Regions from separate parts of the Morganella sp. BCCO 40_0007 genome, predicted to be linked through region 3. Evidence: predicted binding sites of a transcription regulator. Region 3 holds the regulator's gene; each other region holds the start of a gene.
What was found. The regulator sigma-54, encoded in region 3, starts transcription at its own class of promoters, with help from an activator protein. The targets are predictions, from matches to a motif close to GTTGGCACANNTTTCGCTNT.
Positions count from the first base shown of each region.

Region 1: the regulator sigma-54 is predicted to act here: its motif matches at 2,649-2,668, upstream of glnA (glutamate--ammonia ligase).
Region 2: the regulator sigma-54 is predicted to act here: its motif matches at 8,625-8,644, upstream of norV (anaerobic nitric oxide reductase flavorubredoxin).

Region 1 covers NZ_JAVBIN010000004.1:79,718-90,249, reverse strand. Annotated here, with positions in the region: gene glnL (nitrogen regulation protein NR(II)) at 1-993, opposite strand, end outside; gene glnA (glutamate--ammonia ligase) at 1,147-2,556, opposite strand; gene typA (ribosome-dependent GTPase TypA) at 3,119-4,939, shown strand; gene yihX (glucose-1-phosphatase) at 5,161-5,778, shown strand; gene dtd (D-aminoacyl-tRNA deacylase) at 5,812-6,249, shown strand; gene fabY (fatty acid biosynthesis protein FabY) at 6,300-7,217, shown strand; gene R5268_RS06155 (hypothetical protein) at 7,453-9,213, opposite strand; gene R5268_RS06150 (uracil-xanthine permease family protein) at 9,343-10,532, opposite strand, start outside.
Region 2 covers NZ_JAVBIN010000003.1:96,588-107,119, forward strand. Annotated here, with positions in the region: gene R5268_RS04740 (YnbE family lipoprotein) at 1-17, opposite strand, end outside; gene R5268_RS04745 (YdbH family protein) at 14-2,644, opposite strand; gene R5268_RS04750 (2-hydroxyacid dehydrogenase) at 2,798-3,799, shown strand; gene R5268_RS04755 (hypothetical protein) at 4,369-4,689, shown strand; gene R5268_RS04760 (hypothetical protein) at 4,965-5,246, shown strand; gene ytfE (iron-sulfur cluster repair protein YtfE) at 5,248-5,910, opposite strand; gene norW (NADH:flavorubredoxin reductase NorW) at 5,948-7,084, opposite strand; gene norV (anaerobic nitric oxide reductase flavorubredoxin) at 7,081-8,583, opposite strand; gene norR (nitric oxide reductase transcriptional regulator NorR) at 8,782-10,305, shown strand; gene R5268_RS04785 (TonB-dependent receptor family protein) at 10,415-10,532, shown strand, end outside.
Region 3 covers NZ_JAVBIN010000001.1:301,507-312,038, forward strand. Annotated here, with positions in the region: gene yjgA (ribosome biogenesis factor YjgA) at 1-206, opposite strand, end outside; gene pmbA (metalloprotease PmbA) at 379-1,719, shown strand; gene R5268_RS01250 (hypothetical protein) at 1,788-1,916, opposite strand; gene rnk (nucleoside diphosphate kinase regulator) at 2,025-2,435, opposite strand; gene npr (PTS phosphocarrier protein NPr) at 2,629-2,901, opposite strand; gene rapZ (RNase adapter RapZ) at 2,905-3,756, opposite strand; gene ptsN (PTS IIA-like nitrogen regulatory protein PtsN) at 3,829-4,296, opposite strand; gene hpf (ribosome hibernation promoting factor) at 4,415-4,702, opposite strand; gene rpoN (RNA polymerase factor sigma-54) at 4,726-6,162, opposite strand; gene lptB (LPS export ABC transporter ATP-binding protein) at 6,187-6,912, opposite strand; gene lptA (lipopolysaccharide ABC transporter substrate-binding protein LptA) at 6,919-7,455, opposite strand; gene lptC (LPS export ABC transporter periplasmic protein LptC) at 7,436-8,017, opposite strand; gene kdsC (3-deoxy-manno-octulosonate-8-phosphatase KdsC) at 8,058-8,621, opposite strand; gene kdsD (arabinose-5-phosphate isomerase KdsD) at 8,631-9,599, opposite strand; gene R5268_RS01310 (calcium/sodium antiporter) at 9,651-10,532, opposite strand, start outside.

The sequences.
Region 1 (10,532 bases), on a different contig from region 3:
TTCAATTTTGCCGTTATGCTGATCGATCAGATTACGGGCAATGGATAAACCCAGCCCGGAGCCGCCTTCACGGCCGCTGACCATCGGGTAAAACAGGGTATCCAGGATATGCGGCGGAATTCCCGGGCCGTTGTCTTCAATATCAATTCTGGCTGCCAGCCGGTAGCGCTCGCCGTGCAGCATCACCTGGAATGCAGTGCGGGTACGCAGAATAATCGTGCCCCCTGAGGCGTGCAGGGCTTCCAGGGCATTACGCATAATATTGAGGATAACCTGTTCGATCTGGTCGGGATAATGCGATAACTCCGGCAAACTGGGATCATAATCTTTGACCAGCGTGATATTGTCCGGCTTTTCCAGGTTGATAAGCTGAAAGACCCGCTCCGCCACATGGTGAATGCTCTGCATACTTTTCCGGCCCGGATGCTGGGGGCCAAGAAGGCGATCAACCAGCGCCCGCAGGCGATCAGCCTGTTCGATAATAACCTGTGTGTATTCCTGAAGTGACGGGTCCGGTAACGCGCGGGATAACAGCTGTGCGGCACCGCGCAGTCCGCCGAGCGGATTTTTGATTTCGTGAGCCAGTCCGCGCACCAGATCACGGGCAGCGGCCTGTTGCGCCTGCTGTAACTGTTCCTGGGTAATGCGCCGGTGACTGTCGAGAGGGGTCAGTTCCAGCAGAATAAAATTCCCGGATACCGGCTGTGCACTCAGGGACAGTGCATGCATCTGATTATTTACCACCAGGGTCACATCGTTGTCAGTAAAACTGTGGCCTTCTGCCAGTGCGGACTGAAAGGCAGCGGTATCGAGGGAAAGGTAACTGTATAAAATAGGGAGCGGTGTGCCGGTGAGTTTACGGGCACTCTGGGCGAATAACTGCATAGCCGACTGATTGGCGTAGCGGATAATCAGGTCATTATCCAGCAGCAGGACACAGTTAATCAGTGAATCAAGGAGTTGTTCCGCCTGCGGTCTGTTATCCGGGTTCATTGTCATCCACCTCTTTGCACCAATTTGGTGCATTGTAGCGTATTTACCCCGCAGGAGAAAAGGACCCGCCCAACGGCGGGTCAAGTGCTTCACGGCAACAAAATAAACCGGAACCTGTCACTCTGTGTGCCTCATTCTGAGGCACAATCAGAATCACACGCTGTAATACATATCAAATTCAACCGGATGCGGAGTCATATTCAGGCGCTGAACATCAGCACGCAGCAGGTCGATATAGGTGTTAATCGCATCTTCGGTAAATACACCGCCACGGGTTAAGAATTCGTGGTCAGCAGCCAGTGCATCCAGTGCATCACCGAGAGATGGTGCGACTGTCGGGATTTCTTTTGCTTCTTCCGGCGGCAGGTCATACAGGTTTTTGTCCATTGCATCACCCGGATGAATTTTATTGATGATGCCATCCAGACCGGCCATCAGCTGTGCGGCAAAGGCCAGGTACGGGTTAGCTGCCGGGTCCGGGAAGCGGACTTCAATACGGCGGGCTTTCGCGCTGGACACAATCGGAATACGGATTGAAGCCGAACGGTTACGCGCAGAGTATGCCAGCATCACCGGTGCTTCATAGCCCGGCACCAGACGCTTGTAAGAGTTGGTGGTCGGGTTGGTAAAGGCATTCAGGGCACGGGCGTGTTTGATGATCCCGCCGATGTAATAGAGCGCCATTTCTGACAGACCGGCATATTTATCCCCGGAGAACAGGTTAACGCCGTCTTTTGACAGAGACATATGGCAGTGCATACCGGAGCCGTTATCGCCGATCAGCGGTTTTGGCATAAAGGTTGCGGTTTTACCGTAGCGGTGCGCCACATTCTGCACCACGTATTTGTACATCTGGGTTTCATCCGCTTTCAGTGTCATGGTATTGAAGCGGGTGGCGATTTCGTTCTGGCCGGCAGTACCGACTTCATGGTGATGCGCTTCAACGACCAGGCCCATCTCTTCCATAACCAGGCACATTTCAGAACGCAGATCCTGTGAGGAATCGACCGGCGGCAGCGGGAAGTAACCACCTTTCACACGCGGACGGTGACCCTTGTTGCCTTCCGGATAGACAGTACCGGTGTTCCAGGCCGCTTCGATATCATTGATATGATAGTAAGCGCCGGAGATATCCGCACCGAAACGGATGTCATCAAACAGGAAAAACTCAGGTTCAGGCCCGAACAGGACGGTATCCGCAATACCGCTGGTGCGCAGGAAATCTTCGGCACGTTTGGCGATAGAGCGCGGGTCGCGGTCATAACCCTGCATGGTGTTCGGCTCTAAGACATCACAGCGCAGAACCAGTGTCGGGACTTCAAAGAACGGGTCGATCAGGGCGGATTCCGCGATCGGCATCAGTACCATGTCGGATTCGTTGATGCCTTTCCAGCCGGCCATTGAGGAACCGTCAAACATTTTTCCGTCTTCGAAGAAATCTTCATCTACCTGATGAGCAGGGATCGATACATGCTGTTCCTTGCCTTTGGTATCGGTAAAGCGTAAGTCCACGAATTTAACGTTGTGCTCTTCCATCATGGTCAATACATGTTCAACAGACATATTCAGATCTCCTGGTTTGGGATGTTCCGTCAATCCTCTGGTGGTCACCCGGAGGGACACTGATTGCGGTTCTCACATTGCTTGATAAATATAAAGCGAAAAGCGTGCCAACTTTTTTAAAAGGGGGTAAACCGCGTTACTGCAGCGTATTACTCAAATAAGGATAGCGGAAATGCCGTAAATTGCACCATATTGGTGCGTTTCTGATTCTGTCTGTGAGATGGTAGTGCACCAATGTGGTGCAATCAGGCCGGCCCGCTTGTTTCCCGGCCGCAAACGCAAAAAAAGTATCTCTTTTATCCTGAATAGGTTTATGATATGCCCCTCTGAATTCGTCGCTGAGCGTGGTATGCGCCGCTGATTTTGTAAAAAAATGGCAGGATGGATTTTATCTCTATGTTTTATAATCATTTATTTTTTAAGTGAGATGTATCACACTTCTTTCACTTGCCTCAGAGAACGTGTAAAATACCACCAAACATCTACACCATAGATGGGCGTTGTTGAAAAGAATGCTATCTGTGACGTAATTCCCATCCATTAACGAAAACGGTACAAGTCTTTGTCTATCGAGAAATTAAGAAATATTGCCATCATCGCTCACGTTGACCATGGCAAGACCACGCTGGTCGATAAATTATTACAGCAGTCCGGTACGTTTGATGAGCGTTCAAAACCGGAAGAGCGTGTAATGGACTCCGGCGATCTGGAAAGAGAGCGCGGCATTACTATTCTGGCAAAAAATACCGCGATTACGTGGAACGACTATCACATCAACATCGTTGACACCCCGGGGCACGCCGATTTCGGTGGTGAAGTAGAACGTGTGATGTCCATGGTTGACAGCGTACTGCTGCTGGTGGATGCGATGGACGGTCCTATGCCGCAGACCCGCTTTGTAACGCAGAAAGCGTTTGCAAACGGCCTGAAACCAATCGTTGTTATCAACAAAATTGACCGTCCGGGTGCACGTCCTGACTGGGTTATCGACCAGGTGTTTGACCTGTTTGACAACCTCGGCGCAACCGACGAGCAGCTCGACTTCCCGATCATTTACGCATCTGCGCTGAATGGTATCGCGGGTACCGATTATAACGATATGGCGGATGACATGACCCCGCTGTACGAAGCGATCGTGAAATATGTTGAGCCGCCTCAGGTTGACCTCGACGGCCCGTTCCAGATGCAGATCTCCCAGCTCGATTACAACAACTATTTAGGTGTTATCGGGATTGGCCGCATCAAGCGCGGTAAAGTCAAACCAAACCAGCAGGTAACTATTATTGATGCGGAAGGTAAAACCCGTAACGCTAAAATCGGTAAAGTGCTGAGCCATTTAGGTCTGGATCGTATCGAATCTGAAATCGCGGAAGCCGGTGATATCATCGCACTGACCGGTCTGGGCGAACTGAATATCTCCGATACTATCTGTGACACCGGTTGTGTTGAAGCATTAACACCACTGGCCGTTGATGAACCAACCGTCAGCATGTATTTCTGCGTTAACACCTCTCCGTTCTGCGGAAAAGAAGGGAAATACGTGACTTCCCGTCAGATCCTTGACCGCCTGAAGAAAGAACTGGTTCACAACGTGGCACTGCGTGTTGAAGAAACTGAAGACCCGGATGCATTCCGTGTATCAGGCCGTGGTGAGCTGCACTTATCTGTTCTGATCGAAAACATGCGCCGTGAAGGTTTTGAGCTGGCGGTATCCCGTCCGCGCGTTATCTTCCGTACTATCGATGGCCGTAAACAAGAGCCGTTCGAGCAGGTGACTCTGGATATCGAAGAGCAGCATCAGGGTGACGTTATGCGCGCACTCGGTGAGCGTAAAGGCGAACTGAGTAACATGATGCCGGATGGTAAAGGCCGCGTACGCCTGGATTACAGCATCCCGAGCCGTGGTCTGATCGGTTTCCGTACTGAATTCATGACCATGACTTCCGGTACCGGTTTACTGTATGCCACATTCAGTCACTATGATGATGTTAAACAGGGTGAAATCGGCCGCCGTCAGAACGGTGTGATGATTTCCAACGGCCAGGGTAAAGCAGTTGCTTATGCACTGTACAGCCTGCAGGATCGCGGTAAGCTGTTTGTCGGTCACGGTACTGAAGTGTATGAAGGCCAGCTGATCGGTATTCACTCACGTTCAAACGACCTGACAGTTAACTGCCTGACCGGTAAGAAACTGACCAACATGCGTGCGTCCGGTACAGATGAAGCGACCACACTGACTCCGTTTATCGAGAAAACCCTGGAACAGGCGTTAGAATTTATCGATGACGACGAATTAGTGGAAGTTACGCCGAAGTCTATCCGTCTGCGTAAACGCCACCTGACTGAAAACGACCGCAAACGCGCACACCGCAGCAAAGATTAATCTCTGCCGGTTGTTTTGATTCATGCCACTCAGGGCGCCTCCGGGCGCCCTGAGCTTTTTCTGTCTGCCGTTACATACCGGTCACAGACTGATAACTGCACTGAAATATGGGCGGCGATCGCAGTCCCGGATATTTTTTCTCACCGAAAACGGTTTTCACTCTGTTCAGGAAGAGAGTCTGCGGGTAGAGTAAAAATAATTCATCAACCCGGAGGGATGGTATGCTTTATATCTTTGACATGGGTAATGTCATTATTGATATTGATTTTAAACGTGTTTTATCAGTCTGGAGTAATCTGAGCGGCAAGCCGCTGTCTGAACTGAGCAGTGATTTTATTCACGGCGAAACCTTTAAACAGCATGAATGCGGCAAAATTTCCGATGTTGAATTTGCCGAAGCCATTAATGATGAGCTGGGAATGTCGCTGAGTTTCGATGAGTTTGCCGAAGGCTGGCAGGCTATCTTTATCTCTGTCCGCCCTGAAGTGATTGATATCATGAACAGGCTGCGTGAGCAGGGGCACCGCGTGGTGGTACTCTCTAACACCAATCGTCTGCATCAGGATTACTGGCCGCAGCACTATCCGGAAATCGCCGCTTCCGCCGATTTTCTGTATCTTTCCCAGGATCTGGGGCTGCGCAAGCCGGACCCGGATATTTATCAGTATGTGCTTGAAACCGAAGAGTTTGAACCGCAGGACGTCGTGTTCTTCGATGATGTCCGTGAGAACGTGGATGCGGCAACGGAACTCGGTATCAAAGGCGTGTTTGTTACTGATCGCGATACTGTCTCCCGTTATTTTGCAGAATATGATTTTTCCGCAGAAGTGACTGAATAATTCAGATTTGATTGTTTTTTAAACGGATATGACATGATTGCATTAATACAGCGTGTGACCCGCGCGGATGTCCGGATCGCCGGGGAAGTTGCCGGTGAAATCGGTCCCGGATTACTGGTTCTGCTGGGTGTTGAGCGGGATGATGACGAACAGAAATCGAAACGCCTCAGTGAGAAAGTGATGGGTTACCGCATTTTCAGTGATGCGGACGGAAAAATGAACCTGAATGTGGCGCAGTCCGGCGGTCAGCTGCTGGTGGTGTCACAATTTACGTTAGCAGCAGAAACACAAAAAGGAATGCGCCCGGGATTTTCAAACGGCGCGGCACCGGAAAAAGCCAATGCCTTATATGAGCACTTTGTGGCACAGTGCCGGGCAGCAGGAATGGTGACGGAAACAGGCCGGTTTGCGGCAGACATGCAGGTCAGTCTGACAAACGATGGTCCGGTCACTTTCTGGCTGCAGGTATGATACAACAGTCTCAGGCCGGTCACCGGTTACCACTGACAGGAGAAAGTGCAATGTATCATTTACGGGTACCCAAAACCGATCAGGAGCTGGAAAGCTATTTTCATTTCCGCTGGGCGATGCTGCGCAAACCGCTGAATCAGCCGCAGGGGTCGGAAAAGGACGGCTATGATACCTATGCACATCATCAGATGGTGGTGGATGAAACCGGGCAGCCTGTGGCTGTCGGCCGTTTGTATATCAATGCAGAAAATGAAGGCGCGATCCGCTTTCTGGCTGTTGATCCGCAGATGCAGGGACGCGGGTTCGGAACACTGATTGCACGCGCACTGGAGTCAGTGGCCCGTCAGGAGGGTGTGAAGCGGATTGTGTGCAGTGCCCGTGAGGAAGCGGTCGCATTTTTTGAAAAATCAGGTTTTGAAAACAGAGGACCGATTACAGGCCCGCAAACGACGCCTGTTCGTCATTTTTTTATGATTAAATCCGTTGAAACCCTCGATGCGATTCTGCATCGCCCCGACTGGTGTGCTGAGTTACAGAAAGCATGGTATGAAACCATCCCCCTGAGTGAAAAGATGGGGATTCGTATTACGCAGTATACCGGTCAGAAATTTATGACCACCATGCCGGAAGGCCCGAATCAGAATCTGCATCAGACAATTTTTGCAGGCAGCCAGTTTTCTATGGCGACACTGACCGGCTGGGGACTTATCTGGCTGCTGTTACAGGAAAATTCACTGGACGGCGATATCGTGCTGGTGGATGCCAACATCCGTTACCGCAAAGCAGTGGCAGGCCGGCCGGAGGCGATTGCTTCCCGCGATAAACTCAGCGGTGACCTGGATCGCCTGGCGCGCGGCAGTAAGGCGCGGATTAAGCTGGAAGTGACCGTCGGACAGGGCGATGAGGTCGGGGCGGTCTTTACCGGCACTTATATGGTGTTGCCCGGACAGAAACACAGTGCGGAGTAACGGATAAAACAGCGTCTTACGACGCTGTTGATCGAATTTGTCAGATCCGGGATGCTCTGATAACAGGCAAAACGAAAAGACGCTGTAAACACATCCCTGTGCGCTCGGATCGCGCCATCCATGGCGCTTACGCTTTTCGTTTGCTTGCCTGTTATCATCACGGTACATAACCCGCCATGTTACCGATAAAGAAAAACAGCGCCTTACGGCGCTGTTTCTGTATCAGCAGGTGCTGCTAAATTTCCCCGGTTTCGCTGTTATCCGGGATCACCCGCTGTGCAGGCGGGGCAGAAGGCACCGGCTCTGCGGATACCGGGGCGTTATCCATCTGCCCCTGCGTGATAGCCCGGTTTATCTGATTCCCCTGTTTATCCTGTCCGGAGAGCATACCGCTCAGTGTACTGCGGATATCTTCTGTCCGCAGTTGTCCGTTCAGGTGCAGTGTGTAATTGGCACTGCCGGAGAGCGGAGCAGGCTGCCAGCCCCATTGTGACAGGATCTGGCTGTCAGCTCCGGTAGCCTGTAATGCGAAACGGAAAGGCGCAGTACCGGACGGGGTGACCTGAAACTGCATTTTCAGCAGTCCCTCTCCGGCGGAAGCCGCAAATTGTGTGGTTGCCGCACTGTCCGCCCCGGCGGTCAGTGTCAGATACGGACGGTGCAGTTCGACGCGGTTAAAGGTGGCATTGCCCGCACTGACCGACAGTTCGCCGTCCCATAGTCCCCACTGGCCGGATTTCAGGATCTGCATCGTTTTGATGTAGCCGTTCACATTGGTGAGCTGGAACGGGAAAATCGCTTGTGTATCAATCAGCAGGGCATTGGAGACTTTTATATCCTGTAAGCGGATAGTATCAATCCCCTGCGGGGCCGCTTCCTGCAATGCAGAGAACCACTGTTCCGGGAAGCTGTACAGCAGATTGTCGGTAACACCGCTGGTGATATCGAGTGTCCGGGTGGCGCGGTTCCAGTTCCCGGTAAAACGCAGAATACTCTTGTCATAGCGGCCGGTCAGGCGGTTGACGTCAATCTGATCGCCGCGCAGTTCCAGCGTGCTGATAATGTCAGAAAAATGCTGCCCGCTGAGTGTCAGATCCGCTGCGGCGATATCTGCCTGTCCGTTGTCCGTCTGCCAGCGTCCCTGTTTAAAGGCCAGATTTTTGATCGTGCCTTCCAGATAGTTTACCGCCCACTGATGGCCTTCAAGTTTAATATTGGTGGCAGTGATATTTTTGGCCTGAATATCCGGCAGACTTTCTGTACTGTCTGCCAATTGTGTCAGAGACTGAGGTGTCTGCCAGCGTATGTCATTGAGCAGCAGAGTATCAAGCTGCCACTGACCTTCGGCGCTGCGGCGGCCGGTCGCAGTGATCAGCCCGTTTTCCAGGGTGGCGGTCAGGTTATCAAACGTGAATTGTTTTCCGCTGACCTCACCCTGCGTCAGGATATTTTTCAGCGGCAGGCCGTAGTAATTCAGGCCGTTAGCGGAAAACTGATATTTGCCGTTACCGGTCAGGTCACTACCCTGCGGCTGCCACGGGGTGATACCTCCGGTGACGCCCTCTGCATCAATACTGCGGTTGCCGTCGGTGCGGCGGACATTTGTCTGATTGAGCTGTAACAGCCCGGCACTGACCGGCAGAGTGCCGCTGTCAGCAGCATCAGAAATTTCGATATCCCCTTTCTGCACAATAATGCGGGCAAACCAGCCGGGTTCAGAGAAACTGCGCCAGTCCAGCGTCAGCTCAACATTGGCTGCTTCCAGGGCAAAATCCCCCGATACTGTGCTGATACTGATATCACTGAGTGAAATAAGGGAAGGGGAGGAGAGCGAGTGACTTATCGCAGAAAGTGACACCTTGTAGCGTGTATTGTCACTGATAAGGGCTGAAATCTGTTTTGTGCCCCATGATGTCTGCACCACAAGGGCAGTGGCAACGATAAGAATAATGACCAGTGTTATCAGCCAGAAAACAGCCCGTCCCAACCATTTCATAATGCGCTCCCGAGAGATAATCCTGAGGGCATACTAGCGTGAGGCTCTTTACGGTGACAAGGATTATCGCGGTTTTTCCGCACAGAGCAGCACGCGTGACCGTTTCCGGTCACGCGGTTAAACAGATGATTATTTCTCCGGCGGAAAAATCAGATTCAGGGCAATCGCGGTCAGGCCGCCCGCCGCAATTCCGGAAGAGAGCAGGGTTTTCAGCCAGTCCGGTGCAAATTGCAGGATCAGCGGCTGCTGGGAAACACCCATGCCGACAGCCAGTGACAGCGAGATAATCATAATCGCCCGGCGGTTCAGGGTTTCGCGTGAGACAATCCGCACACCGGATGCCGCAATCGTACCGAACATGACAATGGTGGCTCCGCCGAGTACCGGTTCCGGAATGTGCTGTACAAATCCGGCGACGGCCGGGAACAGCCCCAGTATGATCAGCATCAGCGACACAACATAACCGACATAGCGGCTGGCAACGCCGGTCAGCTGGATCACCCCGTTATTCTGCCCGAAACAGGAGTTCGGAAAGGTATTAAAGACCGCAGACAGGGCGGAGTTCAGTCCGTTTGCCAGCACACCGCCTTTCAGGCGCTTCATGTAGAGCGGGCCGGATACCGGTTGTTCGGAGACGTCGGACGTCGCGGTGATATCACCGATGGTTTCCAGCGAGGTCACCATAAAGATCAGGATCAGCGGCAGCAGCAGGTTCCAGTCGATGGATAAGCCGTAATAGAGCGGGGCCGGGATCACCACCACTTCCTCCGGGATTTCCGCATGGTTATCCGGCAGCATACCCATCCACCAGGCAGCAAGATAGCCTGCTGTCATCGCCAGCACCAGAGAGGCGACACGCAGATACGGGTTTTTCTGGCGGTTAAGCAGCACAATCACCGCCAGCACAATACCGGCGAGGATCAGATTATTAGCAGAGCCGAAGGTGTTATCCGCCATGGCGCCATAACCGCCGCCGATGGAGGTCAGCCCGACCTGAATCAGCGACAGCCCGATAATCATCACCACCACACCGGAAACCAGCGGCGTGATAATGCGGCGCGCCAGATGCAGAAAACGGGAGAGGATAACTTCTGTCATGGCCGCCAGCATCAGAGTGCCGAACAGTGCAGCCATCATCCCTTCGGTATCCACACCATTATTTTTCAGCGCCATACCGCCCATAATCAGCGGGGCCACAAAGTTAAAGCTGGTGCCCTGGATAGAAAGCAGCCCGGAACCGACCGGCCCCCAGGTGCGGATTTGCAGCAGTGATGCCAGTCCGGAAGCGAACAGTGACATACTGATAATCCGCTGGGTGT
Region 2 (10,532 bases), on a different contig from region 3:
GCTATCCATTTTTTCATTCTGACTCCGTCGGATATGACTCCTGATTCTGTGAAATACTCTTTTCCAGCCAGGCTTCCAGATTGCTGCCGAAACGCAGACTGCGCCATAGCTGAAACACATTTTCCTCATGCCGGTAATTCAGGTTTACCGCCCGCCGCGCATCCAGTACCGGATTATACCCGGAAACCACCGATGACATTGTCAGTACCCCCAGGTTGGTCAGATTAACATCCGTCCGCACCCGTTTCATCACCAGATAATCCAGCCAGTTAATGGCGGTGCCTGCTGAAATATTGTTTTCACTGACCGATGCAACAAACTGATTATCCAGATTGAGGGTCAGCGGTTCGTCGTTTTCCACCCAACCGTTATGCACAATCCACTGCGGATTATCAATATAAAACGGCAATTCCCCGCTGATACTGCCCTCAAGGGAAAACTGTGTCACCTTCAGGGTATTGATCAGCGGCCCGGTATTCAGTTTATCCAGCTTTATCACCGCTGCGGTTTTCTGCGGAATAGTCAGCGACGGCATAGTGACCTGCCCGCCCAGCACATCCAGACTGACACCGGACAGTTCCAGCGGATAGGCATCATCGTACGGATAATAACCCTGAAGATCCGCTTTAATACCGGTCACTTCAAACAGGTTATTCACCCGCGCAATACGCAGCATCACCGGGGTTTTGCTGCCGAGCTGCCAGCGGCTGTCCGCCAGACGCCACGGCAGTACAAAATCAACACCATCCACTTCGCCGTCTTTCAGCCACATCCCCGCCTGTTTGACCACCCAGTGCCCGCCGGCCACAAAACCCTGGCCCGGTGCGGCGGAATACGCTGCCTGGGCATAGAAAACGCCGTTACGCAGAGTGATCCCCAGATCAGCCGGGATCAGCGTCTGAAATGCCCGCATATCCTGCTCCGGCCAGCGTGCCTCGCCACGCAGACGAACACCATCCCAGCGGCTCCAATAGTGTATCGGCCCGATATTTTTTCCGGCTGACAGTGTTCCTTTAACTGAAAAATCGCGGGGATCACGGCCATCCAGCGCCATATCGAAAGTGGCAGACGGCAGATAACTGCTGTCCACACGGATTTTACGCGTGGTCAGCTGTACTTTACCCGACAGTTTCTGTTTCCCCTCTGTCCGGATCCAGACCAGCGGAGATAACAGTGTCAGCGCCGGGGTATCCATCGACATCATACCGTAGCGGATACCGCTGAATCCCGTATTCAGCTTTCTGATACGGATTTCCTCGTCCAGCCAGGAACCCGCACCGGAGAATGTCCAGTCTGCATTCAGCGGTTTCATCCGGCCTTTTCCCCAGATTTGCCAGTACCAGCGCCCGTTATCCGGTAAGAATTCCCGTGCCTGGCCTTTCATCTGAAAACGGTAGCGTCCCAGCTCCGGATTATTTACCGTCACAATGGCATCCAGCGGCCCGGAGATCCCTTTCTGTGACAACGAGGTTCCCGCCAGCGGCAGGCGCAGCTCTTCCACCAGAAAATCCGGGCTGAGCTGCCCGCGGGCCCGTACCAGAGCCCCGGAACGTAACCTGACCACCGGATCGGCAATCGTACCGGTCAGTACCGCAGGAACACGCCCGGCCGCCCACATATCATTATGATTGACCCGCCCGGCCAGTTCGAAAGGAACCGTAAACTCAGCCAGCGGCAGTGGTGTTTCCGGTAATTGCAGTACCATCGTGCCTTTGCCGCGTGCCCCCTGCGTGGTGACCGCAATCCGGGCACTCAGCCGCATATCTGCCGGTGGCGCCAGCCAGTTTTTCAGCTCCGCGCTGAGCGTCCCCCGCAGCGGTTGTTCCCATTCATCCCAGCGCCACTCTCCGTTTTTAATCAGAAGGCTGTCTGCGGCCGCTTCCCAGGGAATATTCAGCAGCACGTCCTGTGACCCGGCCTCACGCAGCGTCAGCGTACCCTGCCGCCCCTGCCAGTCAAAAGTCACTGCCAGCGGCTGCGGCCGGGCGGTCGTATCAACGGCAGCCTGTAACGACCCTTTCTCCGGCAGAGAGGCGGTATTCAGCGGCAGCGTCAGCGCGCCGCTGAGTGCAAATTTTTCATCACCGATCACCGCATTTAATTGCGACAGGGTTACATTCAGCTCAGGATCAATCGTCAGTTCTGCCTGAATGTTCTCTCCCTGATAACTCAGATGCTGCCCGCGTCCGGGTGTGGTTGTCAGGCTCAGTTTCCCCTGATACGCCTGCCAGGGAGCAGGAATGACTTTACCGGCGGTCAGTGTCACCGGCGGTAATTGCGACAGCAGAGCACCAATATCAACCGGTGTGCTGTTTGCTTCTTCCGGCACAGAAGGTAATTTCTGAATGCAGTCCGCATCACTGGTCACTGAACCGGCATCAATCAGCCAGCGGCCGCCGCGCTGATAATGAAGCGACAGGTTTTCTCCGCCCGCCAGCCTGCACGTATTACTGCCGATAGCTGCTTCTTCTATATAGAGACCGCCTGCAAGGATTTTTGGCTGAGAAAGTGACAGCGTCACGCCTTCCGGTAACGAGGACTTCACCACGGCGGGCAGCCAGCGCGGAATAGTCAGCCAGGCGGCAGAGAGGATAATGATCAGCAGAACAAGCAGTACCACCAGCACTTTCAGTAATTTTTTCATAGACCTCAGAGGTGCAGTTCTCCGGTTACAGTGACATCAACTAAGCGTTATACTGTAGTCAGTAAATTTCAACCCTTTCTGAACACAGGTTCACCCTATTTTGTCAGGGCTATCCGGTTTAGTGTAGCGATTTATTTTAGCAGAGGAACTCCGATGAAAATCGTCAGTTACAGTACCAAGCATTACGACAGCAAACATATGGATTTGATTAATCAGGATCCGCGCTTTCAGTATGATATCGAATATTTCGATTTCCCGCTGACACAACAGACAGCAAAAAACGCCGTGGGCGCTGATGCGGTCTGTATTTTTGTCAATGATGATGCGAACCGGGAAGTATTACAGGAACTGGCAGATCTCAATATCAGAATCCTCGCACTGCGCTGTGCCGGCTTTAATAACGTGGATTTGGCGGCCGCTCAGGAGCTTGGGATACAGGTTGTCCGCGTACCCGCCTATTCTCCGGAAGCCGTGGCAGAGCACGCCGTCGGGATGATGCTGAGTCTGAACCGCCGTATTCACCGTGCGTATCAGCGTACCCGTGATGCCAACTTTTCTCTCGAAGGCCTGACCGGCTTTAATATGCATAACCGTACCGCCGGTGTGGTCGGCACAGGAAAAATCGGGCTGGCCGTGCTGCGGATTTTAAAAGGGTTCGGTATGCGCCTGCTGGTGTCTGATCCTTATCCTAACCAGGCTGCACTGGATCTGGGCGCGGAGTATGTCGATCTGAACACGCTGTTTGCACAGTCTGATGTGATTTCGCTTCATTGTCCGCTGACACCGGAAAACCATCATCTGCTGAATGAAACCGCATTCGCCAAAATGAAAGATGGTGTGATGATCATCAATACCAGCCGCGGTGCGTTAATTGATTCCGCTGCCGCCATTAATGCCCTCAAACAGCAGAAAATTGGTGCGCTGGGTATGGATGTTTATGAAAATGAACGGGATTTGTTCTTTGAAGACAAATCGAATGATGTCATTCAGGATGATATCTTCCGCCGCCTCTCCTCCTGCCATAATGTCCTTTTTACCGGTCATCAGGCATTTCTGACGGAAGAAGCGCTGCTGAGCATCAGCGAAACCACGCTGGAAAATATCACCAGCCTCTATAACGGTGAAACATGCTGTAACGTCGTGTTACAAAATTAGCGCAATACACACAGGATATTACAATTTAATTGCCGGAATTTTATCCTGAATTCCGGCAATTTTTTTACAAAAAAACCAAAAAACATAAACTTATATGAAGTCATTAAGTTTATTCTTAATTTTGATCCTCTCAATTTTTGATGCTAACATCCTCCTCCGTTGTTTGATGAGATTTTCTCAACAATCACAGTAACTGACACACCTTTCATATCTGGTCAGATTCAGGAAGGAATATAGCCGGGATAAAAAAAAGCCCCGGAACGGGGCGGACAGGATATAGATATTGAATAATGTATTATTATTTTAATGCCTGCATTATAAAACATACTTGATAAACAAATCCTAAATAAAACGAACGTAACGAACAGATACCTTATTTATGATGAGTGGCTATTTGTTACAGTTTCGTTTAATTATATTGATGTAATATTTTAAATATAAAGTAAGCCGCAGCGATCATATACTTTAATTAACTATTAACTATCATTCGTGATGTTATCAGCTGATGTATCCCACACATTATTAATACGGGATATTTTCTGCCGGTATCGAATACAGAGAGTAAAATTATGTCTATATTAAGTCGTTTAATTTTAGTAGCAGGTATTGCATTATCTTTTGTTGCACACAGCGAGTCATTACAAGGCCAGCAAGGCGGTACAATCACATTCAACGGTCTGCTGACTGAAGCACCGTGCACCTATCAGATATCAGACAATAACGTAAATGCTGAATGTTACCGTTCCGGTGAAATCAGTAAGTTCAGCAGCCGTCTTCAGGCGGGAAATACGCTCAGCAATGACTTAATTCCGGATAATATCGGTGAGGTTAATGTTACCCCTGTTCCGTCTGATTCAGGAAAACATATCGTTACTGTAAGCTATCGCTGATTCGGCAAAGATATACAACACAGCAAATATAAAAATAACGGGATTGCTGATAATTATATCAACCCGTAAAACAAAAAATAATAACGATTGATGAAAATTAAAATCAAACACCTCCGGGTGTTTGATTTTTTCATTTATAACAACCCTCGTTATTCATTCCGCCGTCATCCGCAAAACAATCAGATTCAGCCGGTAGTGCGAATCTCAGTTGCATGATAACGTATCATTTAAATCAAGGAATTTTAATGATACCGGTAAAGGAGATAACCTCACTGATGGATAGTCATCTGACCGCTTTATTGCAGCATCTGAAAACCACCGGGCAATCCGCCGCCACTGAGACGCAAGTCACTTTTACCCGTGATGAACTGAATATGCTTATCCGTGTACTCACTGCGTATACCGCAGCACCCGCAGCCTCACTGATTATTACTGACTGTGAGTCCGGTGCCGTCAGTCATGCGATTAATTACGGCTGGAGTGAAGAGGAAAAACAACGGACGGAACAACAAGGCGGACAATATATCCCGTTGTTCCGTCATGATATCAGCGACTGATTTATTCCCCGGCCAGAGCGCGCGGGAACAATAAGTTATTTTCCAGGCTGATGTGTTCCATTAAATCATCAATAAAGGTATTGATACCGTTGTACAGTACCCGCCAGGTCGTACAGGCCTCTTCCGGCGGTGTGACATTGCCGGTGATAAACTTAATCACCTCCACAATATCCCCCGCATCATCGTGTTCTGCTTCCATCACCTGTACCGGCCCTGCCGCCTGCGGCCCCATACCGTTGCAGATCATCGGAAACAGGACCTGCTCCTCTTTCATCATATGGGAAGTCAGTTCATCATGCAGTGCGGTCAGTTGCCGGGCCAGCCCTTTCGGTACGCTGGCTTTGGCCGCATGTACCCGCTCCACTTTTTCAGCCTGTAAAATCAGTTCCGGTAACTGAGCCCGGTGGCGATCGTGATAACGGGTAATAATAAAGGCGATAATGTCGTTCAGCGGGGCTTTCCGCCAGTCCTGCGCCGGTGCTTCATCTTTCAGGGCGAGTAACGCCTGTTCAATTTCATCAATATTCAGGGATTTTTTCTCTGCCGCTTTTTCCAGGGTGCGCTTGCCCCCGCAACAGAAATCCAGATCATAACGGCGGAACAGTGCTGATGCCCCGTTCACAGACAAAGCCAGTTCACCCAGGGTTTTTTCACGTAATGTCATTTTTATTACCTCAGAATTCAGTCAGAAAACGTGATGATCAGTGCTGCGGCAGTTGGCGTAACAGCGAAAAAGCGTCACTGAGTTTCTCTTCCGTTACCGCAAACGCATGCAGATTTCCGGCGCTGTCATGGCCTTTGGCGGTCATCCCGCTGCGGCTGATATCAATGCTCCACTGCAGATCCGGATGATGGAAATCCCCGGCAAGCTGTACCGGCAGATCCGGCGTTTTCACCCGGATAAGCATCGGCGGCAGTGCCAGTTTTCCCTGCCCGCCGGTCAGATTTTTCGCCAGGCAAACAGCACTGAGCATAATCGGCTGCAGATACTGCATGACTTTACCGTCAATTTCCGCACAGTCGCCGAGGGCATAAATGTCCGGGTCGGATGTCTGTAATGCACTGTCAGTCACAATACCGCGCCGGACAGTCAGCCCGGCCATCTCTGCCAGTGAGGTATCCGGTTTCAGGCCGGTGGCGGCAATCACCACATCCGCACGGGTTATACAGTCATGATCAAAGCGGGCTTCGGTGCCGTCTTCCGTTTTTATCAGTGACTGCAATTGTGTTCCTGTCAGTACCCGTACCCCGGAGGCAGACAGGGTATGGCGCAGACGACTGCTGAGCTCTGCCGGCATCAGTGATGATAAAATGCTGGCGGCCATATCGGCCAGAATGACGGTTTTACCGGCCCGGCAGAAATCCATCGCCAGTTCAGTACCGATAAGACCGCTGCCGAGGATCAGTACCCGCTGTGCGCTGCGCAGTTGTGTTTCGTGCTGCTGAAAATCTTCGCGGCTGTTCAGTGTCACCATCAGTTCATTACCGGGCACCGGCGGGCGGCACGGCGTTGCCCCGGTTGCCAGCACCAGCTTGTCATAGTGCCATTGCTGCTGATCACTGCCGATAAGATGCTGTTGTGTATCAATACTGCTGACCCGGGTATGCGGGAACAGCGCCACATTATATTGCTGTGCGAATGCCTGCGCTGTTTGCTTTGTCAGATCAGCCGCACATTGATTCTGACTGATCACATGGCTTAAATCCGGTTTGTTGTACTCATCGATACTATCTGCCGCAATCACTGTCAGCGGTACCTCTGTATCGGTTTTACGGATATTTTTTACCAGCTGGCGGGCAGCAAAGCCCCCGCCGATAATCACAATACCTGCACTCATACCGCCTCCGTTGCCAGGATATCAAACACGTCTTTGCCGAGAGAGCATTCCGGACACAGGAAATTATCCGGCACGCAAGACCACGGCGTACCCGGTGCCACATCCTGCATCGGCTCACCTTTTTCCGGATCATAAATCCACTGGCATACGCTGCACTGCATGCACGGTCCCAAATCCTGCGAAGTTACATTAGTGACACTGTCACATGGTTTTACTTCTTCTGTTTCAGCTGCAATTGCTGCCGGTGGCGGTGTGACCGCTTGTGGTGCCGGTGCCGCCGGTCTGCTGACAGCCGGTAATATCCCGGTGGCCCACTGGCGCGCCAGGTCGCGTCCGTACTGACGGCACTCTTCCAGTGTATTCAGATCAGGGCGCCATTTTGCTTTCATCGACATGGTGGTTTCAAAACCGGCATCCATCAGCCGGGTCTGCACACGGTCAACCGCACCGCCATTCCAGCCGTAACTGCCGAAAGCGGCTGCTTTTTTATTGCGGAACCGCAGACCGGTTAATTCTTCCAGCATGGCTGCAATTTTCGGCATCATGACATTATTCATCGTGGATGAGCCCACCAGCGCTCCTTTTGAACGGAAAACACTGGTGATAATGTCATTCTTGTCGCTGCGGGCAACGTTAAAGATTTTCACCGCCACATCCGGGTCCGCTTCATTAATACCCTGAGCAATCGCATCCGCCATCATGCGGGTGTTGTTGGACATGGTGTCGTAGAAAATGGTAATACGATCTTCCTGATAATCTGCCGCCCATTTCAGATACCACTCCACGATTTGGGTCGGATTATCACGCCAGACCACGCCGTGTGACGTCGCAATCATATCCACCGGCAGCCCGAAGCCGAGGATTTCAGTAATTTTCGGTGTCACCAGACGGCTGAACGGCGTCAGAATGTTGGCATAGTAACGCTGGCACTGTTCAAACAGCTCGGTCTGATCCACTTCGTCATTAAACAGGCGTTCATCACAATAGTGCTGACCAAACGCATCATTACTGAACAGGATGGCATCACCGGTCAGGTAAGTCATCATGCTGTCCGGCCAGTGCAGCATCGGGGTTTCAACAAAGATCAGTTGCTTGCCGTTGCCGATATCCAGCGTATCCCCCGTTTTTACCACATTAAAATTCCATTCAGGATGATGATGATGACCGTTAATGGAATCAATGGCATTTTCAGTACAGTAGATCGGCGTATCCGGAATCGCCGCCATCAGCTCGGTTAATGCCCCGGCGTGATCTTCCTCCGCATGGTTAATCACAATGTAATCAATATCGTTCAGGTCGATTTGTGTCTGTAAATGCTGCACAAACTCACGGCTGAATTTGTGGTCAACCGTATCAATCAGGACATTTTTTCCTTCGCGGATCAGATAGCTGTTATAACTGCTGCCGAGCAGGGTTTTATATTCTGTTCCGTGGAAGTCGCGTACTTCCCAGTCACGTTGTCCGACCCAATGCACATTATTTTTTACATGAATAGCCATTTGATATTTACCTTCTGTTTTTATGCTTCGTTACAGAGAGATAATCAATTTGCGTGCCAACTTTTACTTCGTTGTTTTATAAGGATTTTAAATTTCAGCGCAAAAAATACATGTCAAAATGACTATGCAATTGACTGTCAATATGACATTGTACTGTCTTAATGACATTGCATTGCCATCACGACAGCGGAGGACAGCATGGGATTTTCAGTCGACGTACTCACCGGCATTGCTATTGCCTTACAGCGGGATATCGGCCATCAGGATCGCTTTCAGCGCCTGGTGTCCACACTGCGCCGGGTGCTGAATTGTGATGCGGCCGCACTGCTGCGCTATGAATCACATCAGTTTATTCCGCTGGCGATTGACGGGCTGTCGCCGGATGTTCTCGGCCGTCGTTTCCGGCTGGAAGCGCATCCCCGGCTGGAAGCAATTGCCCGCGCCGGGGATATTGTCCGTTTTCCGGCTGACAGCCACCTGCCCGACCCTTATGACGGGCTGATCCCGGATCATGTCCATCTGAAAGTTCATGCCTGCGCCGGTCTGCCGCTGTTTGCCGGACAAAATCTTATCGGCGCCCTGACACTCGACAGCCTCGCACCGGATCAGTTTGATACGTTCAGTGATGAGGAATTGCGGCTGATTGCCGCCCTGACCGCCGGGGCGCTCAATAATGCCCTGCTGATAGGTCAGCTTGAGGCTCAGCAACTGGCTTTCAGTTCCTCCGCCGGGCTGGCGGCCGGTAAAACCGGCGGGCAAACCGATATTATCGGCCTGTCGCCCTGCATGATGCAGTTAAAGAAAGAGATAGCTATTGTGGCCGGTGCTGATATGAATGTGCTGGTCAGCGGTGAAACCGGCACCGGTAAAGAGCTGGTGGTGCAGTCCATTCACGAATTATCCGCCCGCCGTGATCACCCTTTGGTTTATCTTAACTGTGCGGCCCTGCCGGAAACCGTCGCGGAAAGTGAGCTGTTCGGTCATGTCAAAGGCGCATTTACCGGGGCTATCAGCAACCGCAGCGGGAAATTTGAAATGGCGGATAACGGTACGCTGTTTCTGGATGAAATCGGTGAGTTATCACCAGCCTTACAAGCCAAACTGCTGCGGGTATTACAGTACGGTGATATCCAGCGGGTTGGCGATGACCGGCCGCTGCGGGTGAATGTCCGCGTGCTGGCGGCGACTAACCGGGATTTGCGGGCTGAAGTCGCGGCCGGTCATTTCCGGGCTGACCTCTTTCACCGGCTCAGTATCTTCCCGTTACAGGTACCGCCGCTGCGGGAACGTCATGAAGACATTCTGCTGCTGACCGGCTATTTCTGCGAACGCTACCGTCAGACATTCGGTCTGCCGCAGGTGGTAATAAGCCCCGCGTTACGCCTGGCGCTGCTGCACTACCACTGGCCGGGCAATGTGCGGGAGCTGGAACATGCCGTGCACCGCGCCATTGTTCTGGCACGGGCCACCGGCAGCAGTGATGAGCTGCTGTTGCAGCCTCATCATTTTTCACCGGAGGAAACCGCAGAACCGGCTGCCAGCCATCAGCTTCCCGCTGAAGAAGCCGATCAGGATCTGCGCAGTGCCACCGATACCTTTCAGGCGGGACTCATCCGCACAGCCCTTGCCCGCAGTGACGGCAGCTGGGCAGCGGCAGCCCGCAGTCTCGGGATTGATGCCGGAAATCTGCACCGGCTGGCAAAACGTCTGGGGCTGAAATAATCCACGGACGGGACTTTTTGACAAATGTCATAGGGTCAGCCGCATTTTCTGCACTATGTTATGCCCTCAAATGAAAATGATAACCATTCTATTTAAGAGGTCAGGGATAATGCAGAACAGACTCACCCGCCGCAGGCTGACACACTGCCTCGCGCTCTCACTCACTGCCGGTGTCACCGCTGCGGCTGCGGCACCCGCACCGGACACCATTGTTGTCACCGCCGGAA
Region 3 (10,532 bases):
AGCAGGATGGCGTCGAGCAGCTGTTCATCCAGCGGAATACGTTCCAGCTGGGTCTTGCTCAGTGCAACCAGTTCAGCGCCGAGTTTTTTCAGGGCTTCCGCATCGCGTTTAATTTCGCTTTTGCTGACCCAGATTATCTCGTCATCCTCTTCCTCCTGAGGAAGTGCATCGGGTTCTTCAAACCAGTCTTCAGGCTGCTTTGCCATAATAGTATTTCCTGTGGCGAAACACAGAGCGGCGGGTGCCGGATGATCTCTGTGTTTGTGAGTGTTAACATTTGATTATTGCGTATTGTAACCGGGGAAAAGGCCGGATAACACCTATTCAGCTGTCTGATTAGCTGACGGCCCCTTAATTTATTGAATTGGAACCTGATTGATGAATATCACTTCTCAGATTATGGCGCAGCGTACGCGCCTGGAACAAGCGGTTTCGCAGGCACTGAGTATTGCACAGAAAGGGTGTGACAGCGCCGAAGTTGCTGTCAGCCGGACCACCGGGATGAGTGTGAGCACCCGGATGGGTGAGGTGGAGAACGTTGAGTTTAACAGTGACGGTGCGCTGGGGATCACGGTGTATCATAACCAGCGCAAAGGCAGCGCATCTTCCACTGATTTAAGCGACGAGGCGATTGCCCGTACCGTACAGGCCGCGATCGACATTGCGAAATATACATCTGAAGATCCGTGTTCCGGCCCGGCAGATCGCGATTTGCTGGCCTTTGAGGCACCGGATCTGCAACTGTTTTATCCGTCTGAAGTGAGCGCAGACCAGGCGATCGACTACGCCGCCAATGCGGAAAAAGCGGCACTGAGCGCCGATACGCGTATCACCAATACGGAAGGCGGCAGCTTTAACAGCCATTACGGCATCCGTGTCTTCGGTAACACACTCGGTATGCTGCAAAGCTACTGCAGCAGCCGTCACTCGATGTCCGCCTGTGTGATCGCGGAAGAAAACGGCGATATGGAGCGTGACTACGCGTATACCATCGCACGTAAGCTGGATGACCTGAAATCTGCACAGTGGGTGGGTGAAGAGTGTGCCCGCCGGACATTGTCCCGCCTCGCACCGCGAAAACTGGCGACACAGAAAGCGCCGGTAATTTTTGCGCCGGAAGTGGCAACCGGTTTGTTCGGGCATCTGGTCGGCGCGATCAGCGGCACGTCCGTATACCGCAAATCCACTTTCCTGCTCGACAGCCTCGGCAAACAGATCCTGCCGGACTGGCTGACTATCCGCGAACTGCCGCATGTGATCGGCGGCCTGGCCTCGACGCCGTTTGACAGTGAGGGCGTCCGCACAGAGGATCGCCTGATTATCGAAAACGGCGTCCTGAATAACTGGCTGATGACCACCTATGCCGCCCGCAAACTGGGCCTGAAAAGCACCGGTCACGCAGGCGGTATTCACAACTGGCACATTGCCGGTCAGGGACTGGGTTTTGACGACATGCTCAGAGAGATGGGCACCGGTCTGGTGGTTACAGAACTGATGGGACAGGGTGTCAGCGGTATTACCGGCGATTACTCACGCGGCGCTTCCGGTTTCTGGGTGGAAAACGGCGAGATTCAGTATCCGGTCAGTGAAATCACGATTGCCGGCAACCTGAAAGACATGTGGGCCAATATAATCGCCACCGGCGACGATATTGAAACCCGCAGCAATATTCAGTGCGGCTCTGTCTGGCTGCCGGAAATGAGTATTGCGGGGCAGTAATCGTTTTTCTGCATGAAAAACCCTGACTTTTATGCCGGGGTTTTTTTATGCCGGAAAGAAACACAGCACTACATCATCAGCATTATCAGGCCCTTTGTGAGCATAAATAACTGATTTTCGAAATTAAGCACCATCGGCAGCGGGGAGTCAGTTAACGGGGAAAAGGCAAGAATGTGCAGCAGACTGAATGTTGACATAGTGGCTCCGGAAAGAGAAAAGATAAGCCATCATGCAGAAAAAGAAGGGAAAATGGAAGCTGCGCCCGCAGATTACCTGAAACGGACGCAGAGCAGGCTTAAAGCGGATTAACGGTGTAATTCACCGGCAGCTTCAGGCTGATAGATAATTTCTGATACTTTTACGCGCGTTGCTTCACCGTTCGGCAGTTCCCATGAAATCTCATCGCCGACGGAAAGCCCGAGTAACGCAGCTCCCAGCGGTGCCATCACAGACAACTGCTCTGCGCTGTCTTTCAGTGACGCCGGGTACACCAGGGTACGGATACTCTCTTTCCCGCTTGATAAATCCTCAAAGCGGATGCGGCTGTTCATCGTGACGACCGTGGCAGGCATTTCTGCCGGCGGCAGGATTTCAGCGCGATCTAACTCGTCATTCAGGGCTTCGGCAACCGGACTGTCAGCATAAGCCGGCTGTTCCAGCAGCATATCCAGACGCTCTGCGTCCAGTTCATTAATAATTATATTGGGCTTTTTCATACCACACTCCAAATCATTTCCAATACAAAAGAACACCCCCACACCAGAAGGAGGGGGGTGCTCATTTTGATAATTAATCTGATAGTAGGCTGTTCTCCTCCGAAAGGAAAGAGATCAGGATCACGAACCGCCGGGCTGCGTGAACGAAACAGCGTATCAGTTTTCTTTAAGTAAAATATTTCGTTTAGTATAACTAATCTTCATCAAAACCTGAATCAAAAAGGGAAATAATTGCCTCAATGGCGGTATTTTCATCAGGCCCTGTTGCTTCTACTTCAATAAAACTGCCCTGTTCGGAATCCAGCATCAGCATCGCAAGCACACTGTCTGCCCGGGCTTCTTCATTCTGCTTATTACGAAATACCACTGTTGACCGGAAGGTCTGGATCAGTTCAAACAGTTTCATCGCCGGCCGGGCATGCAGCCCGAGCCGGTTTTTGATTTCTACCTGACAACGGATTGTCATGGGTTATTTCCGTTTTTCCAGCGTCCGGTGACGTGACTGCACGTTTTTACCGCGTGAACGGAAGTAATCCGCCAGCTGTTCCGCCACATAGACAGAACGGTGTTTCCCGCCGGTACAGCCGATAGCGACTGTCAGGTAGCTGCGGTTGTTGGTTTCCAGCATCGGCAGCCACAGTTCCAGATAACTGCGGGTCTGGTAAATAAAGTTATGCACTTCGGTATGACGATCAAGGAACGCGGCCACCGGCTTATCCAGACCGGTCATCGGACGCAGTTTCGGATCCCAGTGCGGGTTCGGCAGGAAACGGACATCAAAGACATAATCCGCATCAATAGGAATACCGTGTTTAAACCCGAAAGACTCGAATACCATGGTCAGTTCGCGTTCGCGTTTACCGAGCAGACGGGTTCTCAGCATTTCGGCCAGTTCGTGCACCGACATTTCAGAGGTATCGATGATCAGATCAGCGCGGGAACGCAGGGGTTCCAGCAGATCGCTCTCCTCGTCAATGGCGCTTTCCAGTGAGAGATTTTTGCTGGAAAGGGGGTGCAGACGGCGGGTATCACTGTAACGGCGGATCAGGGTGTTGCGATCCGCATCCAGGAACAGCAGTTGCGGCGAGAAACCGGCCGGTAATCTGCTCAGGGCGTCTTCAAAGACCTCCGGGGACTCCGGCATATTCCGGACGTCAATACTCACTGCGGCAGAGATATCGCGTGTTGCCAGCGTGGCAGCAAGCTCCGGCAGAAGAGTGACCGGCAGGTTATCAACGCAGTAGAAACCCATATCTTCCAGCGCCCGCAGGGCAACAGATTTACCCGAACCAGAGCGGCCGCTGACTATCATCAGCACCATGAGGGGACTCCCTATCGTTTCTCTTTCAATGGCAATACGCCATTATCCGTTGTCGTCAGCCGGTTATTATCATCATTCAGTGATGATACTGTACAGCTCTTCATCGCTTTGCGCCTGACGCAACCGGCGGCAGAGCGCTTTGTCAGCCAGTTTTTTGGCCACTAACGACAGTGTGTGTAAATGCGTCTGACACTGATCAGACGGAACAAATAACGCAAACAGAATATCCACATTCTGATTGTCGATCGCATCGAACGCGATAGGTTGTTCCAGATGTAAAAATACACCGCAGGCGGTTTGCGCCTCATTTTTGTCCAGTTTTCCGTGGGGGATGGCAATCCCGCCACCGATACCGGTTGTCCCGACTTTTTCCCGTGTAAGGAGTGCCTCAAACAACGTGTTTTCCGGCAGCGCCAGCGCGGTGGCAGCCAGTTCACTGATAATCTCCAGCGCGCGCTTCTTGCTGGTACAGTGAATATTATTGCGTGTACAGCTGATACTCAGTACATCGCTCAGGGACAAATTTGCTTCGTTATTCATTTCATTGTTCACTTAGGATCAGAATCCCGGCAACCACCATGGTAACCGGGATCAGAGCACTTCTTTTTCCTGAGAAAATTCAGACTGTTAATTCAGTCATGCACCCGGGTGCAGAAAATTACCGGTTTCTCAGTTTTTCTTTGTGTTTGGACAGCTGGCGGCCGAGTCTTTCTGCCATCTCATCAATTGCCGCGTACATATCCTCTTTTTCCGCTGAGGCGTGAAGATCCGCACCATTTACCTGAGCCGTTGCCTCCGCAATTTTACTGACTTTCTCAACCTTAAGGATCACCTGAACGCTGTTGATTTTATCGAAAAACTGCTCCAGTTTTTTACACCTGGCTGTCACAGTCTCACGTAAAGCATCTGTAATTTCAACGTTGTGGCCGGTAATTTGTAATTCCATAGTGTCTTCCTTCTCAATGTGTATCAAATCAGCTGTTTACGCTGATTTGAGGGCGGGATGGATAACGACTCGCGATATTTTGCGACAGTGCGTCTGGCCACCTGAATGCCCTGTTCGGCAAGCATGTCAGTCAGTTTACTGTCGCTGAGCGGTTTCGCCGGATTCTCGGCGGCAACCAGTTTTTTCACCAGTGCACGGATAGCGGTAGAGGACGCTTCGCCCCCGCTGTCGGTACTGACGTGGCTGGAGAAAAAGTACTTCAGTTCAAAGATCCCCCGCGGACTGTGCAGGAATTTCTGCGTCGTAACACGGGAAATCGTTGATTCATGCATCTCAACCCGCAGTGCGATATCAGCCAGCACCATGGGCTTCATATATTCTTCGCCCTGTTCAAAGAAGGCCTGCTGTTCTTCCACAATACAGGTCGCGACTCTGAGCAGCGTATCGTTCCGGCTTTCCAGACTTTTAATGAGCCACTTTGCTTCCTGCAAATTATTGCGGATAAACTGACTGTCGCTCTCACTGCGGGTCCGCGATCCCATCGCGGCATAGTGATTATTGACCCGCAGGCGGGGAATGCTGTCGGAATTAAGTTCCACTGTCCAGCGTTCGCCGTGTTTTCTCACGAGGACGTCAGGAATAACATACTCTGATTCTCCGGTGTTGACTACCAGGCCCGGACGCGGTTCCAGCGACTGAATCAGATCAATGGCGGATTTCAGCGCCTCTTCTTTCAGTTTGGTTACCCGTCCCAGCGTACGGAAATCCCGGTTCCCCAACAATGCCAGATGCTGATCGGCGATAGCAAGGGCTTCTTTCAGACTAGGGGTTTCCGGCGGCAGAATTTTCAGCTGCACCATCAGACATTCCCGCAGGTCACGGGCGCCCACACCCACCGGATCAAAACGCTGAATACGCTTGAGGACCGCTTCGACATCTTCGGTGGTGACTTCATCGTCACCGATACTGAGACGGATATCATCAATGGAAACGGTCAGATAGCCTGTTTCATCAATCGCATCAATGATTGAGAAGGCAATCGCGGCATCGGTTTCAGTAAAGGGGGTCAGGCGGGCCTGCCAGATCAGATAATCCTGCAAGGTTTCAGTGGTTTCGCCCTGATAGAGCGGCAGTTCATCGTCGCCGTAATCATTGCCGGTGCCGGATGGTGTACCGGCGGTGTAGATTTCTTCCCACTGTGCATCCAGCGGCAGATCATCCGGCATGGCAGTCTGTTCGAGAGCCTCGGCGCTGTCCATCTCTTTCTGTGTTTCAGATTCAGCAGGTGTGTCAATTTCCTGATGGTTATCATCAAGTTCCAGCAACGGGTTAGATTCCAGCGCTTCGCGGATCTCCTGCTGGAGTTCCAGCGTGGAAAGCTGCAACAAACGGATAGCCTGCTGAAGTTGTGGCGTCATCGCCAGTTGCTGGCTGAGTTTAAGCTGCAGACTCTGCTTCATTACGGACACGGGCTCCTTACGGCTTTACAGGCGGAAACCTTCGCCTAAATAAACACGTTTAACCTGCTCATTATTCAGAATCGATTCCGGGCTGCCGTGGGCGATCATATGACCTTGGCTGACAATGTAAGCCCGTTCACAGACATCCAGTGTTTCGCGGACGTTGTGGTCAGTGATCAGGACGCCGAGCCCGTAATCACGGAGGTGCTGAATAATCTTTTTAATATCAATAACGGAAATCGGGTCAACACCGGCAAACGGTTCATCCAGCAGGATGAATTTCGGGTTGGCGGCCAGTGCGCGGGCAATTTCCACACGGCGGCGTTCCCCGCCGGACAGTGACTGGCCCAGGTTATCGCGCAGATGACTGATATGGAACTCTTCCATCAGCTCTTCTGCCCTGTCCCGGCGTTCGTCATTGTTCAGATCTTTACGGATTTCAAGCACCGCCATCAGGTTCTGCCATACCGTCAGACGACGGAAAATGGAGGCTTCCTGCGGCAGATAGCCAATCCCCTTGCGGGCACGTTCGTGCAGTGGCAGCAGAGAAATATCTTCATCATCAATGCTGATCGCACCAGCATCACGGGGAACAATACCCACCACCATATAGAACGTCGTGGTTTTCCCGGCACCGTTCGGACCGAGCAGCCCGACGATTTCGCCGGAACTGACTTCAAGTGTCACATCTTCGACGACTTTGCGGCCTTTGTAGGCTTTGGCTAATTTGCTTGCAATTAATTTTGCCATAAATCGTTACTTACCTTTCTGGCCGGTTGCCGCCGGGCCTTTTTCCTGAATCTGTGACGGCAGCAGTACGGTAGTCACCTGTTTGCCTTTGTCACTGAATGCCTGCATCTGCTGTGTCGGCACCACATAGGTAATTTTGTCACCGGTGATATTGCTGTCCAGCTGTTCCAGATAGGCATTACCGGTCAGCGTGACCAGCTCATTGGCCATTTCATAACGCAGTTTGCTGCCGCGTCCTTTGATTGGCTTACCGTTATCCTGCATCTGGTAGAAGGTCACCGGATTACCGAATGCTTCGATCACCATTTTGCCGGAATCGCCGCCCGGACGGGTGACAACCACTTTATCAGCGCGGACATCAATCGTTCCCTGTTTTACCACAACATTATCCGTAAATGTGGTGATATTTTTTTCTAAATCAAGGGCTTGTTTTAATGATGTTACCGTCACCGGCTGCTGTGTATCTTCTTTTAACGCCAAAGCAGGGACACTGACGGCCAGAATGGCCGTTGCAATCAGAGTATTAAGGATGTTTGCTTTCATTTGGGATCTCATAGTAAGTCTGCACATCTTTGATCAGTTCCGCATTACGATTGCGAAAATTACCCCGCATCTGCAATCCGACGGAACGCAGTCCTGTTCCCAGAATGGTGACTTTATCGTCAGAACTCACATCCTGGGTTATCAGATTGACTTCGGCGTTATCCGTGGTGATCTGCCTGAGCTGCGTATCGGTGGTCAGGCTGTCAACCTGCACATCACCATATAAATATAACATTCTGTCATTGGTTAATTTGGCCCGCTTTGAACGAATCGTCCAGGTGGCGGTTTTATCAGGGTCGTAGGTGGTCAGCACCGGATTAGTAAACCATGTTACTTTTTCCTGAGCAAAGTTCTGCACATCATCCGCATTCAGCTTATACGTCAGCAGCCCTGTCGGCTCGTAGGCCAGGGTTGAGGACGTTTTAGTTTTATACGTCGGCGTACCGTCTTCCACGATCCTGCCGTCGGTGTCACCTGAACGGGAGACCGACAGGTTCCAGCCGAGCAGACCGAGGGCGATAAGCGCCAGGATAATGATCAGCCAAAGCTTAAATTTACTCATGAGATCCCTGATAAAGCCACTATAACCAATGAAATTCTTTTCAGACGGACAGGCCTTTTGCCTCATCCAGCTTATCTTGTGCCAGCAGAATCAGATCGCACAATTCGCGGACCGCCCCCCGGCCGCCTGCAATTTGTGTAACATAATCCGCTTTGGGTAACAATAACGGGTGGGCATCCGCTACTGCGGCGGATAAACCGACCTCTGCCATAACCGGCCAGTCAATCAGATCATCGCCGATATAGGCGACGTCGCCGGGGTGAACTGCCAGTTTATCTAATAGTTCGCGATACGCCAAAAGCTTATCGCTCTGTCCCTGGTAAAGATGTGTAATTCCGAGTGTATTGGCACGATCTTCCAGTAATTTCGCTTTACGACCGGTAATTATCGCCACCTCAATCCCCGAGGTCAGCAGGCAGCGGATTCCGTAGCCGTCACGGACATTGAATGCCTTCAGCTCTTCGCCGCTGTTGCCCTGATAAATCAGGCCGTCAGACATCACGCCGTCCACATCACAGATAAGAAGCCGTATTTTAGCGGCTTTTTCCATAACTGTTTGCGCTATCGGGCCATAGCAGGTGTCAATGGTGGTAATTTGTGTCATCGTCAGTCCTTATACCACCCCGGCCTGGAGCAGATCATGCATATGCAGTACGCCCAGCAGTTTATCACCTTCTGTGACTAATAAAGAGGTGATATGCCGTGACTGCATTAAATTCAGTGCCTCAACCGCCAGAGTATTGGCTTTGATACGAATTCCGCCCGGCGTCATCACATCGGCAATCTGACAGTTATTGAGATCAGTACCCGCATCGAAAATCCGGCGCAAATCACCGTCGGTGAAGATCCCCTGAATGATCATGTTGTCATCACAGATAACCGTCATTCCCAGTTTTTTACGGGTGATTTCAACCAGAGCCTCGCGCAGTGATGCTGTTTTCGGCACGCGCGGAATATCATCACCGGTATTCATCAGGTCAGAAACCAGTAACAGCAGTTTCCGGCCGAGTGCACCGCCCGGATGAGAGAGGGCAAAATCTTCTGCGGTAAAACCGCGGGCCTGTAATAACGCGATTGCCAGCGCATCACCCATCACCAGCGTGGCGGTGGTGCTGGTGGTCGGTGCAAGGCCGAGCGGACAGGCTTCCTGCGGGACTTTAATACACAGATGGATATCCGCCGCTTTCCCCATGGTACTGTCCGGGTTACCGGTCATGCAGATAAGCGGGATGTTCTGACGTTTGATAACAGGAATAAGTGCCTGGATTTCAGAGGATTCACCGGAGTTTGAAATCGCGATCACCACATCTTTCTTTGTGACCATTCCCAGGTCGCCGTGTGCGGCTTCACCCGGATGCACAAAGAAAGACGGGGTGCCGGTGCTGGCAAATGTTGCAGCCATTTTGTGACCGATATGACCGGATTTTCCCATCCCCATAATGATCACTTTGCCTTCACAGCGGAATATCAGCTCACAGGCTTTGTCGAAATCATCATTAATATACTGTTCGAGTGACGCCAGGCCTTCACGTTCAATCCGGAGGACTTGTTTACCTGTTAGTTGAAAATCAGTTCGGGACATCTGTTTGTTCTCACTTTCAGTGTATGTCTGTGTATTAATGGCTGACATTTATCAGCCGGTAAAAAGACTTATCAGCCAGGCGGTGAATGCACTGAGCAGAATTATGCCTTTCAGCCGGTTCAGCCGCTGGTTCCGGCCGGCCGCAAAGAAAATAAATAACACACCGGACGCGATCATGACGGCAAAATCGGTCATAAAACGGTCTGCTGCCATCGGGGAGGCGGCTAACAGCGCCGGGATACCCGCAACGACAGTGGTATTAAACAGTGTTGCGCCGATAAGATTACCCAGCGCGATATCTTTTTCACCTTTGATAGCTGCCGCAATCGTGGTGCAGAGCTCCGGCAGACTGGTGCCGACAGCCAGAATCGTCAGCCCGGTGATACGCCCGCTGATGTCCGCATAGCCGGTGAATGCAGAGGCATTATCAATCACAATCCGGACCGCCACCGGCATAATCAGTAATCCGGCGACCAGCCACAATAAAGCAACCGGCAAATTATTTTCCTGCGGCAGTTCATGATTTTGTTCAGTTGTGAAGCCGTCATACTGATCCCGCCGGGCCATTGCGGCAATTTTTACCACCAGCCAGAGACTGGCCAGTCCCGCGAATACCAGAAATCCGCCCTGGAGCCGGGTGATACCGCCGGACCAGATAAACAGTCCGAACAGTGCCATCATGGCCAGCATCAGCGGAAGCTCACGGCGCAGCACCGCAGACTGTACACTCAGCGGGCGGATAAGGGCGGCAAGCCCGGCGATCAGCAGTAAATTGGTAATATTGGAGCCGATAATGGTGCCGAGCGCCAGATCCGGCTGCCCTTCAAGCACCGCACCGGCCGAGGTCAGCAGTTCCGGCAGCGATGTGCCGGGGCCGGCCACCAGAATACCGGTAATAAACGGGGAGATGCCGAGCGCACGGGAAAAAACAGC